Regions from separate parts of the Stenotrophomonas sp. YJH_SMC_46 genome, predicted to be linked through region 1. Evidence: riboswitches for the same ligand, from Rfam matches in the RefSeq annotation. Region 1 holds a riboswitch; the other holds the start of a gene.

Region 1 (6,958 bases):
GCTCCGGTGCCGAGCAGTTCGAGCGTGCGGCACGCGTGCTGGGCGAGGGCGGCCATTGGTTGATGCCGGTGGGTGATTACGACTTCAGCAACCGCTATGGCTGGGTGCAGGACCGCTTCGGCGTATCGTGGCAGTTGAGCCTGGGACAGATGCCGGACCCGTGATCGGGTAATTGTGGGTGTGGACCTTGGTTCACACGCCCTCATGAAAACGGCCCGCTTGCGCGGGCCGTTTTCTTTATCGATGCAGTGAGGAATCAAGCCTCGACTTCATCATCCTTGTAGGCATCGACCGGGATGCAGGCGCACATCACGTTCTTGTCACCGTACACGTTGTCGACGCGTGCCACCGGCGGCCAGTACTTGCTCTGCTTCAGGCTGGCCAGCGGGAAGGCGGCCAGTTCGCGCGGATAGGCGTGGGTCCACTCGCTGGCGGTCACCGCGGTGGCGGTGTGCGGGGCGTTCTTCAGCGGGTTGTCCTCGCGGTCCAGGCGACCGTCTTCGATCGCGCTGATTTCCTCTCGGATCTGGATCATCGCGTTGATGAAACGGTCCAGCTCATGCAGCGACTCGCTCTCGGTTGGCTCGACCATCAGCGTGCCGGCCACCGGGAAGCTCAGGGTCGGGGCGTGGAATCCGAAGTCGATCAGGCGCTTGGCGACGTCCTCGGCGCCGATGCCGCTGGTCTTCTCCAGCGGGCGCACGTCGAGGATGCACTCGTGCGCCACCAGGCCGTTGCGGCCGGTGTACAGCGTCTTGAAGTGCGGCGCCAGGCGCTTGGCGATGTAGTTGGCGTTGAGCTGCGCGACCTGGGTGGCCTTGCGCAGGCCTTCGCGGCCCATCATCGCGATGTACATCCAGCTGATCGGCAGGATCGAGGCGCTGCCGAAGCTGGCGGCGCTGACCATGCCGACCGGGCCGTTGTCACCCAGCTTGCCCGGCAGGAACGGGGCCAGGTGTTCCTTGACCGCGCACGGGCCAACGCCCGGGCCGCCACCGCCGTGCGGAATGCAGAAGGTCTTGTGCAGGTTCAGGTGCGAAACGTCCGAACCCCACTTGCCGGGCTTGGCCACGCCGACCAGGGCGTTCATGTTGGCGCCGTCGGTGTACACCTGGCCGCCGTGCTTGTGGATGATCTCGCAGATCTCGACCACCTCTTCCTCGAACACGCCGTGCGTGGACGGGTAGGTCATCATGATCGCGGCCAGGCGGTCGCTGTACTTCTCGGCGTTGAGGCGGATGTCTTCCACATCGACATTGCCGTTGGCATCGGTCTTGGTGACCACCACCTTCATGCCGCACATCTGCGCCGAGGCCGGGTTGGTGCCGTGCGCCGAATCCGGGATCAGGCAGATGTCGCGGTGGCCTTCGCCGCGCGAGCGGTGGTAGGCGCGGATCGCCAGCAGGCCGGCGTACTCGCCCTGTGCGCCGGAGTTCGGCTGCAGGCTGACCGCGTCGTAGCCGGTGCATTCGACCAGCATCGCTTCCAGCGAATCAATCAGTTCCTTGTAGCCCAGCGCCTGGTCGGCCGGCACCAGCGGGTGGATCTGCGAGAACTCCGGCCAGGTCACCGGGATCATCTCGGCGGTGGCGTTGAGCTTCATGGTGCACGAACCCAGCGGGATCATCGTGCGGTCCATCGCCAGGTCCTTGTCGGCCAGCGAACGCAGGTAGCGCAGCAGTTCGTGCTCGCTGTGGTGGGTGTTGAACACCGGATGGGTCAGGAACGCAGACTGGCGCAGCAGGCCGGCCGGCAGCGCGTCGGCGGTGCTTGCGTCCAGCGCATCGATGTCGGCCTGCGCGCCGAACACGGCGGCCAGCGCGACCACGTCGGCGCGGGTGGCGGTCTCGTCCAGGCTGATGCCGACCGAGTCGCTGTCGATCGCGCGCAGGTTGTAACCGGCGGCGCGTGCCTTGGCATGGATCTCATCGGCGTGCACGCCGGTGACGTGCAGGGTGTCGAAGAAGTCGCCACCGACCTGTACGCCGGCGTTGCGCAGTGCCGCAGCCAGGATGGCGGCCAGGCGGTGGGTGCGGCGGGCGATGCGGGTCAGGCCTTCCGGGCCATGGTAGACCGCATACATCGAGGCCATCACTGCCAGCAGCACCTGTGCGGTACAGATGTTGGAGGTGGCCTTCTCGCGGCGGATGTGCTGCTCACGGGTCTGCAGGGTCAGTCGGTATGCCGGGTTGCCCTGGGCATCGACCGAAACGCCGATCAGGCGGCCCGGCATCGAGCGCTTGTAGGCGTCACGGCAGGCCATGAAGGCGGCGTGCGGGCCACCGAAGCCGAACGGCACGCCGAAACGCTGGCTGTTGCCGACCACGATGTCCGCGCCCCATTCGCCCGGGGCAGCCAGCAGGGTCAGGGCCAGCAGGTCGGTGGCCACGGCCACCAGGCCGCCGCGTGCGTGCACGGCATCGACCAGCGCCTTGTAGTCACCGACCTGGCCGAAGGTGTCCGGGTACTGCAGCAGCAGGCCGAAGGCTTCTGCTTCCAGTGCCTCGGCCGGGGTGCCGACGCGCAGCACGATGCCCATGGGCTCGGCGCGGGTGCGCAGCAGTTCCAGGGTCTGCGGGTGCACGGCATCGTGCACGAAGAAGGTGTCCGACTTCGACTTGGCCGAACGCTTGGCCAGGGTCATCGCTTCGGCGGCGGCAGTGGCTTCGTCCAGCAGCGAGGCGTTGGCGATCTCCATACCGGTCAGGTCGGCGCACAGGGTCTGGAAGTTGATCAGCGCTTCCATGCGGCCCTGCGAGATTTCCGCCTGGTACGGGGTGTAGGCGGTGTACCAGGCCGGGTTTTCCAGGATGTTGCGCAGGATCACGTTCGGCGTGTGGGTACCGTAGTAGCCCTGGCCGATGAAGCTGCGCAGCACGGTGTTCTTGTCGGCGATCGCGCGGATCTTCGCCAGTGCCTGCACTTCGGTCATCGACTCCGGCAGCGCCAGCGGCGCCGGCGACTTGATCTTGGCCGGCACGATGGCATCGGTCATCGCATCCAGCGACGCGTGGCCGACGACGTCGAGCATCTGCGCGATCTCGGCATCGTTGGGGCCGATGTGACGCTCGACGAACGCATTGTGGTGCTCGAGCTCACGCAGGGAAGGGGTGTTCTGGGACATGGCGAAGGATCCGTCAGGAAAGGGCACACGCACGGGCACAAGCCGCCGGTCGGCGGTCTGCGGGGCGCCCCTCTGTCCTTTTGCCTGAGAGTTTGGAAGCGCGGAAAACCGCAGCTTCGTGCCCCTTCGGCGCCGGATCGAACCGGTCTCTCCAGAGTTCTGTTACGGGTGGTATCGGGCCTGAGCGATTACGGGCGTTGCGCCTTCGGCAGCGGTGTTCCGCTTCTCCCACCGTGTTGCCCGCGGATTATAGCCCGTTGCGGGCCCGCTGGCCGCCTCCCGGCACGGCCCCGCGGCTGAATGGCCGATGGCCCGGCCATGCGTTCTGTGCACCGCTGCATGGCATCGGGCGCAATCCCCACCTATGATGGGCGGATACCTGAATTCATCTGGCGCCCTCCCTGCAGACGGGGACCGGCGCCCGCCGTGCGTGCCGCGCATGGCCCTGCCGGACGCCTTTCCCATGACAGCCGCTGTTGCTCCCTCCACCCGCCGCATGGCCCTGCTGCTTGCCGGCCTGGCCATGTTCGGCCCGTTCTCGATCGACACCATCTTCCCCGCGTTCCCGCAGCTGGCGCAGCGCCTGTCGGTGGACGAGGTGGCGGTGCAGCAGACCATCAGCGTGTACCTGCTGTTCTATGGCCTGATGAGCCTGGCGCATGGCCCGCTGTCCGATGCGTGGGGGCGCAAGCGGGTGATCCTCGGTGGCCTGGTGGTGTTCGTCGGCGCCTCGGTCGGCTGTGCGCTGTCCACCGATCTGGCCACGCTGCTGGCGTTCCGCGCGCTGCAGGGCCTGTCGGCGGGTGTCGGCATGATCGTCGGCCGCGCGGTGATCCGCGATCTCTACCATGGCCACGACGCGCAGCGCCTGATGAGCCAGGTGTCGATGCTGTTCGGCATCGCCCCGGCCATCGCGCCGATCATCGGTGGCTGGATCCTGCTCAGTGGCGCCGGCTGGCCGCTGATTTTCTGGTTCCTGGTGGTGTTCGCGCTGGTCCTGCTGGCAGCCACTGCACGCTACCTGCCGGAGACCCATCCGGTCGAAGCGCGCGTGCCGTTGTCGCCGCACGCGTTGATGCGCGATTACGTGCGCATCGGTTTCAACCCGCGCTTCCTGCGCCTGGCGCTGGCCGGCAGCATCGGCTTCGGTGGCATCTTCCTGTACATCTCGTCGGCGCCGGTGTTCGTGATGCAGCACCTGCACCTGGGCGAGGGCGGTTTCGCCTGGTTGTTCATCCCCACCATCGGCGGCATGACCACCGGCTCGTTCCTGTCCGGGCGCATGGCCGGGCACACCACGCCCACCCGCCAGGTCGCCATCGGTTTCAGCCTGTGCGCGCTGTCGGCGCTGCTGAATGTCGGCTACGTGGCGCTGTCGCCGCAGTTCGTGTTGCCGTGGGCAGTGCTGCCGATCTTCCTGGGCGGCATGGGCATGGCGCTGATCTTCCCGATCCTGGCGCTGGCGGTGCTGGACATGTATCCGCACCAGCGCGGCCTGGCGTCGTCGCTGCAGGCCTTCGTGCAGCTGATGATCAGCACCGTGGTGGCCGGCGTGGTGTCGCCGTTGCTCAGTGCCAGCCCGCTGCACCTGGCGCTGGGCCAGGCCGCGTTCTTTGGCGCCGGCTTCGTGTTCTGGTACTGGGAGCACCGGCTTGAGCGCGCGGCGCAGGCAGCCTGCACGGGCGATTGAGCAGCGCGCAGGGGTAGGGCACGCCGCGATGCCCGTAACGCTTGCGGCGAGGAACGACCGGACTAGGCTGGGGACTCCAGCCAGCCGGTGCGTGGATGCACGACAGCCAGCCGATCCGATGTCGTTGCATGAGGTTCCCCCATGGCTGCGCAGCAGACCTACCGCCTGTTCGAGGTGGCGCTGAAGGAGCGCCGCGTTCTTTCTCCTTCCCTGGACCGCATGGTATTCACCGGTGCCGACGTGGCGCGGATGAAGACCGAAGGCCCGGACCAGCGCATCAAGGTGTTCTTCCCCTTGCCCGGCCAGGACGTGCCGCCGGTGCCCAGCGGCGAGGACTGGTACCCGCGCTACCGGGCGCTGCCGGACGACCAGCGTCCGCCCATGCGCACCTACACCATCCGCCACCTGCGCGCCGAGCAGGGCGAGGTCGACGTTGATTTCGTGCTTCATGGCGAGACCGGGCCGGCCTCGCGCTGGGCCATCCACGCGCGACCGGGCGACCGCGTAGTGCTGCTGGCCCCCGATGCCGACTGTGCCGACAGCAGCGAAGGCTGGGAATGGAAACCGCCGATGGGAGTCGGCCAGGTGCTGCTGGTGGCGGATGAAACCGCGCTGCCGGCGGTGGCCGGCATCCTCGAGGAACTGGCGGCCATGGTCGATCCGCCGCGCACGCTGGCGCTGCTGGAGGTGGCGCAGGCCGGTGATGCCGTGCACCTGAAGGCGCCCTCCAGCGCCGAGCTGGTCTGGCTGCCGCGCGGGCGGGCCGCCTACGGACAGCCGTTGCTGCAGGCGGTCCAGGCGCGGTTGGCAGCGGCCCCGGGCGCGGCTGCCGGCGATGCGCCGGATGAGATCGACGTCGATACGCAGATCCTCTGGGAGCAGGCCGATACCCGCGTGGCCGGACCGCTGTATGCCTGGGTGGCAGGCGAGGCGGCGGCGGTAATGGCGATCCGTCGCCACCTGGTCCGCGACTGCGGGCTGGACCGCCGCGCGATCACCTTCATGGGCTACTGGCGGCACGGCAAGGTGCTGGACTGACCGTGCTGGATCGAGCACGCGTGAAGCAGCGCTGCGGGCGGGGTGCGCTATCCTTGCGCCCCCCTTCGCAGCGGTACCGCACCATGTCCACCAGCTCCAAGACCCGCCGCGACCAGCGCCGTCGCCAGGAAAAACAGGCCGCCAACAAGGCCGCCGCGCAGGCGTCGCCGGTGGAGCCGCATGCCGAACTGCGCGACGCGCAGCGCACCCTGCTGGCCGGTGTCGTTCGCCGCGATGGCGAATGGGTGCTGGGCATGGATGGCCGCATCGCCGGCCACAGCGAGAGCGCTGCGCAGGTGCTGGCGCTGATCATGCAGGCCGGTGAGCTGCACGAACGCAATGGCACGCCGGTGCGCCTGATGTACTCCGACGCGCTGCGCGACGCCGCGTACGCCGAAGCGAAAGAGAAGGGCCAGACCTTCGAGGAGTTCAAGGCCGAGCTGGCCGCGGCGATGGCAGCGAAGAAGAACAGCTGATCCGCCGTGGGTAGCGCCGGGCCATGCCCGGCGAGCGCAGCGGTGCGATGAAGAGCCGCCGGGCATGGCCCGGCGCTACATCAGGGGCGGATCCTCGCGGACCCGCCCCTTTTCTCATTTCGCCGCCGGGGCCGCGTTGGTCTGCCAGCCGCACATCTGGCCTTCGTTCTGCTGCTTCAGCCACTCGTTGACCGGTGTGAAGTACTCGATCATCGGGCCGGCATCGAGCTTGTCGGTGCCGGTCAGCTCCTTCAGCGTGGCCTGCCACGGCTGGCTGGCACCCTTGCTCAGCATCGCCCAGTACTTCTGGCCGGCTTCCTTGTTGCCGTAGAAGGTGCACTCATGCAGCGGGCCCTTGTACCCCGAGGCGTCGCACAGGCCCTTGTAGAACTGGAACTGCAGGATGCGCGCCAGGAAGTAACGGGTGTACGGGGTGTTGCCCGGCACGTGATACTTCGCGCCCGGATCGAAGAATTCTTCGCCACGGCTGCTGGCCGGGGCCACGCCCTGGTACTTGGCCTTCAGGTCCCACCATGCCTTGTTGTAGTTGTCGGCGGTGATCGAGCCATCGAACACGCCCCAGCGCCAGCGGTCGATCATCAGTCCGAATGGCAGGAACGACACGCCCGA
Region 2 (6,958 bases), on a different contig from region 1:
GCCGCAGGATTCCCGCCATTCGCGCACCTGGCGCTGATGCGCGCCGAAGCGCAGCACGTGGAGCATGCCAATGCGTTCCTGCTGGCCGCACGACAGTTGCTGGGCGAGCAGGACGTGGTCGAGGCCTACGGGCCGATGCCAGCACCGATGCCACGCCGCGCTGGCTACCAGCGTACGCAGCTGCTGCTGTCTGCCATGCAGCGGCCGCCACTGCATGGCGTGCTTTCGCAGCTGGTGCCACAGCTGTACGCGCTGCCGGAAGCACGCAAGGTGCGCTGGTCGCTGGATGTGGATCCAACGGACCTGTATTGATCCCGTAGAGCACTGCCGAGCATGGCTCGGCACTACCGTAGAGCCGAGCCATGCTCGGCTGCGTTTCAGCACCGGGCAGTGCTTACGTCAGCGGCGACATCACGCCGCGCTGGTAGGCCGGCCGCTCTCGCAGGCGGGCGTACCACTCGGCCAGGTGCGGCAGTTCCGGCCGCTGGATCGGCAGCTCGTACCAGGCGTAGATCAGCGAGCCCAGCGGAATGTCACCCATCGCGAACTTGTCGCCCGACAGCCACGGCTGTTTGGCCAGCGTGGCATCGGCCATCGCCAGGTAATCGCCGGCGCGCACGATCGCGGCATTGATCCGCGATTCGTCCCGGTCGGCCGGGGCGGTGCGCATGATGCCCCAGATCAGGTCGCTGTACAGCGGCGCCATCCGCGAGGTGCTCCAGTCCATCCACTTCTCGGCCTGGGCACGCTCCATCGGGTCTTCGGCGTACAGCGTGCCCAATGCGTAGCGTGCGCTCAGATAGCGCACGATGGCGTTCGATTCCCACAGCGGCAGGCCATGGTCTTCGATCACCGGCACCAGGCTATTGGGATTCATCGCCTGGTACTCCGGCGTCTGCGTGCCGCCGTGGCTGCCACCGACTTCGATGGATTCATACGGCAGGCCGATCTCCTCGGCGCACCACAGCACCTTGCGGACGTTACTGGAATTGCGGCGGCCCCAGATCTTCAACATGCGGGTTTTTCCTTGCTGGCAATGCGAGCGGCAACGATACGCCTGATCGGGTGGGGTGTGTGCGTGCCGGATGCGGGATCTTGCATCCAGCGTTGCCGGCCAGCGGCCGGCACTACCGGTTCTTCTTCGGCAGCGCGCGCACGTAGGATGACTTGCCGTCCTTCTTCAGCTCGAACAGCCCGATCGCTGCCAGCAGATCACTGAGCTTGCCGTAACCGTAGTTGCGCGGATCGAACGACGCCTGGTTGCCGATCTGGCTGCCAACCGGCCCCAGATGCGACCAGCCGTCCTCGCCCTCGGCCGAGGACACCGCGCGGCGCAGCATCTTCACCAGCCGGGTATCGCTGCGCATTTCCGCACCGCTCTTGCGTGGCCGGGCATCGTCGTTGGCCACAGGCTCGTTCGATGCCTGTTCGCTGGACGCCTGTTCGGTATCCGGCACGCTGGCATGGGTCTGGCCCAGTGCTTCCAGGTAGGTGAATTTCGAGCACGCGTTGACGAACGGCTCGGGCGTTTTCTTCTCGCCGAAGCCGTACACCTTCACGCCATCGGTCAGCAGGCGCATCACCATCGGAGTGAAATCGGCATCGCTGGAGACGATGGCGAAGCCATCAAGGTTGCGTGCGTACAGCAGGTCCATGGCATCGATCACCATCGCCATGTCCGAGGCATTCTTGCCCTTGCTGTAGGCAAACTGCTGGATCGGGCGGATCGCATATTCGTGCAGCACCGCTTCCCAGCCCTTCAACCGCGGGCTCTTCCAGTTGCCGTAGGCACGGCGCACGTTGGCCACGCCGTAGCGGGCGACTTCGGCCAGGACCTCGTCGATCTTCGAGGCCGGCGCATTGTCGGCGTCGATCAACAGGGCGATGCGCTTTTCCGGTTCGCTCATGGGCTCCTCACGGGCGGTTGCCTGAACCCGAGTATCGCCGATCCGGGCAGGCGCTGACGTGACAGGTGGCCGCCGTGCGAAGATGCCAGGCGCTTCCCCCGATGCCCCCACTGGAGTGAGTCGATGAGTCGCGAGCGCGTTCCCCACCTGGTCGTTGTCGGCGGCGGTTTTGCCGGTCTCTGGGCCACCCGTGCCCTGGCCCGCGAGCGCATACGCATCACCCTGGTCGACCGCCGCAACCATCACCTGTTCCAGCCGCTGCTGTACCAGGTGGCCACCGCCGGCCTGTCCGCACCGGATATCGCCGCACCGCTGCGCCACATCCTCGGCCACCAGCGCAATGTGGAAGTCCGCCTCGGCGAAGTGGTGGCCATCGACAAGCAGGCGCGGCAGATCCGCATGGCCGATGGCAGCACGCTGGACTACGACAGCCTGCTGCTGGCCACCGGTGCCACCCACGCCTACTTCGGCAACGACCAATGGGCCGATGATGCGCCCGGCCTGAAGACGCTGGACGATGCCATCGCGCTGCGCCGCAAGCTGCTGCTGGCGTTCGAGCGTGCCGAGGCCGAACCGGACCCGGCAAAGAAGGCGGCGTGGCTGAGTTTCGCCGTCGTCGGTGGTGGTCCCACCGGCGTCGAACTGGCCGGCACGCTGGCCGAGATCGCGCGCCACACGCTGCGCAACGAGTTCCGCCACATTGATCCGGCCAGTGCGAAAGTGCGGCTGATCGAGGCCGGGCCGCGCGTGCTGTCCTCGTTCCCGGAAGTGCTTTCGCTGAAGGCGCGCCGGCAGCTGGAAAAGCTGGGCGTGGAAGTGCTGACCGGCACCCCGGTGAGCGACATCGACAGCCAGGGCTTCACGCTCGGTGACCAGTTCGTGCCGGCACGCACGGTGGTGTGGGCCGCCGGTGTGGCCGCTTCACCGCTGGCGCGCACGCTGGAGGTGCCGCTGGACCGCGCCGGGCGCGTGCAGGTGCAACCCGACCTCACCCTGTCTGGCCACCCGGAACTGTTCGTGGCTGGCGATCTGGCCGCGCTGAACCAGGCCAATGGCAAGCCGGTGCCCGGCGTTGCCCCTGCCGCCAAGCAGATGGGCAAGTACGTGGCCGAGGTGATCCGCGCGCGCCTGCACGGCAAGCCCGAACCCGGCCCGTTCAAGTACGCGGACTACGGCAACCTGGCCACCATCGGCCGCATGGCCGCGATCGTGCACCTGGGCCGACTGCAGCTGTCGGGCGTGCTGGCGTGGTGGTTCTGGCTGGCCGCGCACGTGTTCTTCCTGATCGGCTTCCGCAACCGCATCGTGGTGCTGCTGAACTGGGCCGTGGCGTACTGGAGCTACCAGCGCAGCGCGCGCATCATCTTCGGTGATGACCGCGACGACCGGCGGCCGAAGCGGTAGGGCTGCACGCAGCGGGGTCGGATCCCTTTCCGCAGGAAAGGACTCTGACCCCGTCAACACCCTCCACGCATGGCGTCGGATCTACCGGTTCATCGGGGCACCGGACACCCACCGTTTCGCCCCGGTCCGGCAGAAGTCCTCCTTCCTCGCGGTGTCGGCAATCTGCGCGGTACTCCAATGCCGGGTGATCCAGATCGTCAATGCGGTACTACTGAGATGCCAGCGCAGCATGCCGCGCTGCGGTTGCCGCCACAGGTGGCGCCGGGCAATCCAGAAGGCCTCACGCTCAACTTCAGGCACCTTCTTCATCACGTCCTTGTCGAAGAACTGGGCGGTGAAGCGCCAGGGGTTCATCGCGTGGTATCCCTCCCGTGGCTCACTGCTGCACGCAGCCACACCACTGGGCACACGGTCGGCCGGCTTCGGCCGACCGCCTGCCAATGCCAGCCCGAGCAGGTACAGCAGGCCAGGCAACAGCGCGATGCCGGCGACCAGCACGACGACGGAGATCCATGCTTTGCCGGCGGCGCGCATCGTTCACGGCGCCTTCGGTTTCGGGTACCACAGCGACGACAATGACCGACGGTCGTGCTGAAAAGCAAAGGTGGACATCCGGGTCTCCAGCGCTTGGCGCGGAGCGATCATCGCATGGCCCGGCAGCCCATCCACGCATGGCGTGAATCTACAGAACCCGGAGCCGAGCGTGGGCTCGGCTCTACAGAAGCGCAGGATCCGGGGCCTGCAGCCAGGCCAGCTTGCGTTCGCGCGGCTGCTGCTTGAGCTGCCATTCGGCCCGTGACGCGGCGGCCCGGTCCGGGTACTGGCGCACGGCCAGCACGCGCAGCGGCGGGCGGGCCCGGGTGTAGCGCGCGCCCTTGCCGGCCTGGTGGGCGGCGAAACGCGCATCCACATCTGTGCTGATGCCCGCGTAGTAGCTCCCGTCGCGGCATTCGAGCAGATACAGGAACCAGGGGCGGAGGGACGGGGCCATGCCCGGATTATGCCGTGCTGCACTGCAGCGGATATACTGGCGCCCGAATGCAGGAGAGAGGCGCCGCGCTGGCGCCCGCCGAAGGCGCAGGCTCCCATGATCGCTCAGGCCGGTGGGCTGGAATCCCACCAACCATGCATTCGACTCGCCGAGCTGGAGAGAGGTCACCGGGCACGCCCGGGACGATCCGCCGAAGGGGCACGCGGCCTACGCCGCTGAACTCTCAGGCAAAAGGACAGCGGGAGCGGCACCGGTCATCGTCATCCCGTCATTGCGCAGGCAGTGGCGGTAGTCGCGCATGGCCGGCCCCACCGCGCCCGGAGCCTGTCCCATGCTGCTGTCCATCATCTACCTGATTGCCATTTCCGCCGAGGCCATGACTGGCGCACTGTCCGCAGGCCGCCGCCGCATGGACCTGTTCGGCGTGGTCATGATCGCCTGCGTCACCGCCCTCGGCGGCGGATCACTGCGCGACATCCTGCTCGGCCACTATCCGCTGGGCTGGGTGAAGCATCCCGAGTACCTGGGCTTCACCGTATGCGCGGCGCTGATCGCCACCTGGGTGGCACGTTGGATGCACCACTTCCGCCGCACCTTCCTGGTACTCGACGGCCTGGGCCTGATCGCCTTCACCCTGATCGGCTGCTCGATCGCGCGCGAAGCCGGCCATGCGATGCCGATCGTGCTGATCGCCGGCATGCTGACCGGCGCGTTCGGCGGCGTGCTGCGCGACATCCTCTGCAACGAGGTACCACTCATCTTCCAGAAGGAGCTGTACGCGATCATCGCGCTGCTGACCGGCGCGGCCTACCTGTTGCTGCTGCACTGGGGCGTGGCCGACGCCACCGCGATCCTGTGCTGCCTCGGCGGCGGCTTCGCGCTGCGCCTGCTGGCGATCCACTACCGCTGGGAAATGCCGAAATTCGTGTACCACGACGAAGTGCATTGAAGTTCGCGTTCTCCACGTCGCCCAGCGCTTGTTGCCGTGTTGCGTTGGGACGCTGTCTCCAGCGCCGCGGCGCCCATCTGGTCCCTCAGTGGCGGACCACGAATCCCCCCGAGCGCCCACTGGACGGCGCCCGCAGCTCTTCATCGAATGCATCCTTGATCGCGTTGATCGCCGCGCCGCGCTCCATCCCGCCACTCACGACCAGAGCATCTGCGACATGCTGGGCGACGTCTGCCAGGATGCGTCCCCACGCATGCTCCTCTCGAATGCCAGGACGATCGCCATACAGGCCAACGTTCAGCGAAGCATGCAATCCCCGTTCGGCAATCCACACGCGGATCATCTCGATGGAATCCTCATCGCGCTGTGCGGCTTCTGGAATGATCAGTTCTTTCATGGCTGCGGCCACCAAACAGGAAGTGGCATTGTGACGTGACCTGGAGCGTACGTGGAGCGGATCTTCTACAAAGCCCCGCGCTTCGCGGGCTCGACGCTACATGAAGGCCCCATCCATCGTTCTCACCACCCCGGCGATGTACCTGGCGCTGTCGCTCATGCGCAGCGCCAGGCGCATCGCCGGTGCAGATGGGCCGGTCTCCAACTCCGACCGGCCCTGATCGCGGCCGCACCCCCGCAGGCGCTGGCCGCCATCCACACACGTGCCGCACTCAAGCGGCTTCGGACACCTTTACGTCGCGACGGGCACGCACGGCCGCAGCCAGTCGCTCCAGCACCGTCACCGTGGTATCCCAGTCGATGCAGCCATCGGTGATGCTCTGGCCGTAGACCAGCGGCTGGCCTTCCACCAGTTCCTGGCGGCCACCGACCAGATGGCTCTCGATCATCACACCCACGATGCGCTGTTCGCCGTCTTCCAGCTGAACGGCGATGTCGTCGATCACCTTCGGCTGGTTCTCCGGATTCTTCAGGCTGTTGGCATGGCTGGCGTCGATCATCAGGCGCGCTGGCAGCTTGGCCTTGGCCAGCACCTGGCAGGCCTCGGCAACACTGCCTGCGTCGTAGTTCGGCTGCTTGCCGCCGCGCAGGATCACATGGCAGTCGGGGTTGCCGGTGGTCGACACGATGGCGGTGCCGCCCTGCTTGGTGACCGACAGGAAGTGATGCGGATTGGACGCAGCACCCACCGCGTCAGCGGCGATCTTCACGTTGCCATCGGTGCCATTCTTGAAGCCGACCGGGCACGACAACCCCGAGGCCAACTCGCGATGCACCTGGCTTTCAGTGGTGCGTGCGCCGATCGCGCCCCATGCCACCAGGTCGGCGATGTACTGCGGCGAGATCACGTCAAGGAACTCGACACCGGCCGGCAGGCCCAGCTTGTTGATGTCGCGCAGCAGGCCGCGTGCGATGCGCAGGCCCTTGTCGATCCTGAAGCTGCCGTCCAGGTCCGGATCGTTGATCAGGCCCTTCCAGCCCACCGTGGTGCGCGGCTTCTCGAAGTACACGCGCATGACGATTTCCAGCTCGCCGGCCAGCGCATCGCGCAACGGCTTCAGGCGATGCGCGTACTCGATGGCGGCTTTCGGGTCGTGGATCGAGCACGGGCCAACCACCACCGCCAGACGGTCGTCGCGGCCGTGCAGGATCTGGTGCAGGGCCGCGCGCGAGGCGCTGACGGTGTCGGAGGCTTCGTCATCGCAGGGCAGCATCGCCAGCAGCTGGGCAGGCGGTGTCAGCGGTTCGATG

Evidence for each region. Region 1 has a riboswitch for glycine ahead of gcvP (aminomethyl-transferring glycine dehydrogenase). Riboswitches for the same ligand answer to the same signal wherever they lie in the genome.
Region 2: it holds a riboswitch for glycine, as region 1 does, so the genes downstream of both, AC5P8C_RS06865 (trimeric intracellular cation channel family protein) here and gcvP (aminomethyl-transferring glycine dehydrogenase) in region 1, are expected to answer to the same signal.

The regions. Positions count from the first base shown of each region.
Region 1 is NZ_JCAFTO010000007.1:28,193-35,150, reverse strand. Features, by position in the region: gene AC5P8C_RS19135 (VOC family protein) at 1-164, shown strand, start outside; gene gcvP (aminomethyl-transferring glycine dehydrogenase) at 257-3,124, opposite strand; glycine riboswitch at 3,187-3,289, opposite strand; gene AC5P8C_RS19125 (multidrug effflux MFS transporter) at 3,588-4,814, shown strand; gene AC5P8C_RS19120 (siderophore-interacting protein) at 4,956-5,852, shown strand; gene AC5P8C_RS19115 (hypothetical protein) at 5,936-6,328, shown strand; gene AC5P8C_RS19110 (M2 family metallopeptidase) at 6,443-6,958, opposite strand, start outside.
Region 2 is NZ_JCAFTO010000002.1:398,870-405,827, reverse strand. Features, by position in the region: gene AC5P8C_RS06895 (primosomal protein N') at 1-312, shown strand, start outside; gene AC5P8C_RS06890 (glutathione S-transferase family protein) at 395-1,015, opposite strand; gene AC5P8C_RS06885 (NYN domain-containing protein) at 1,128-1,907, opposite strand; gene AC5P8C_RS06880 (NAD(P)/FAD-dependent oxidoreductase) at 2,031-3,311, shown strand; gene AC5P8C_RS06875 (hypothetical protein) at 3,393-3,845, opposite strand; gene AC5P8C_RS06870 (GIY-YIG nuclease family protein) at 4,027-4,302, opposite strand; glycine riboswitch at 4,343-4,432, shown strand; glycine riboswitch at 4,446-4,549, shown strand; gene AC5P8C_RS06865 (trimeric intracellular cation channel family protein) at 4,634-5,251, shown strand; gene AC5P8C_RS06860 (DUF5076 domain-containing protein) at 5,337-5,648, opposite strand; gene AC5P8C_RS06855 (3-deoxy-7-phosphoheptulonate synthase) at 5,920-6,958, opposite strand, start outside.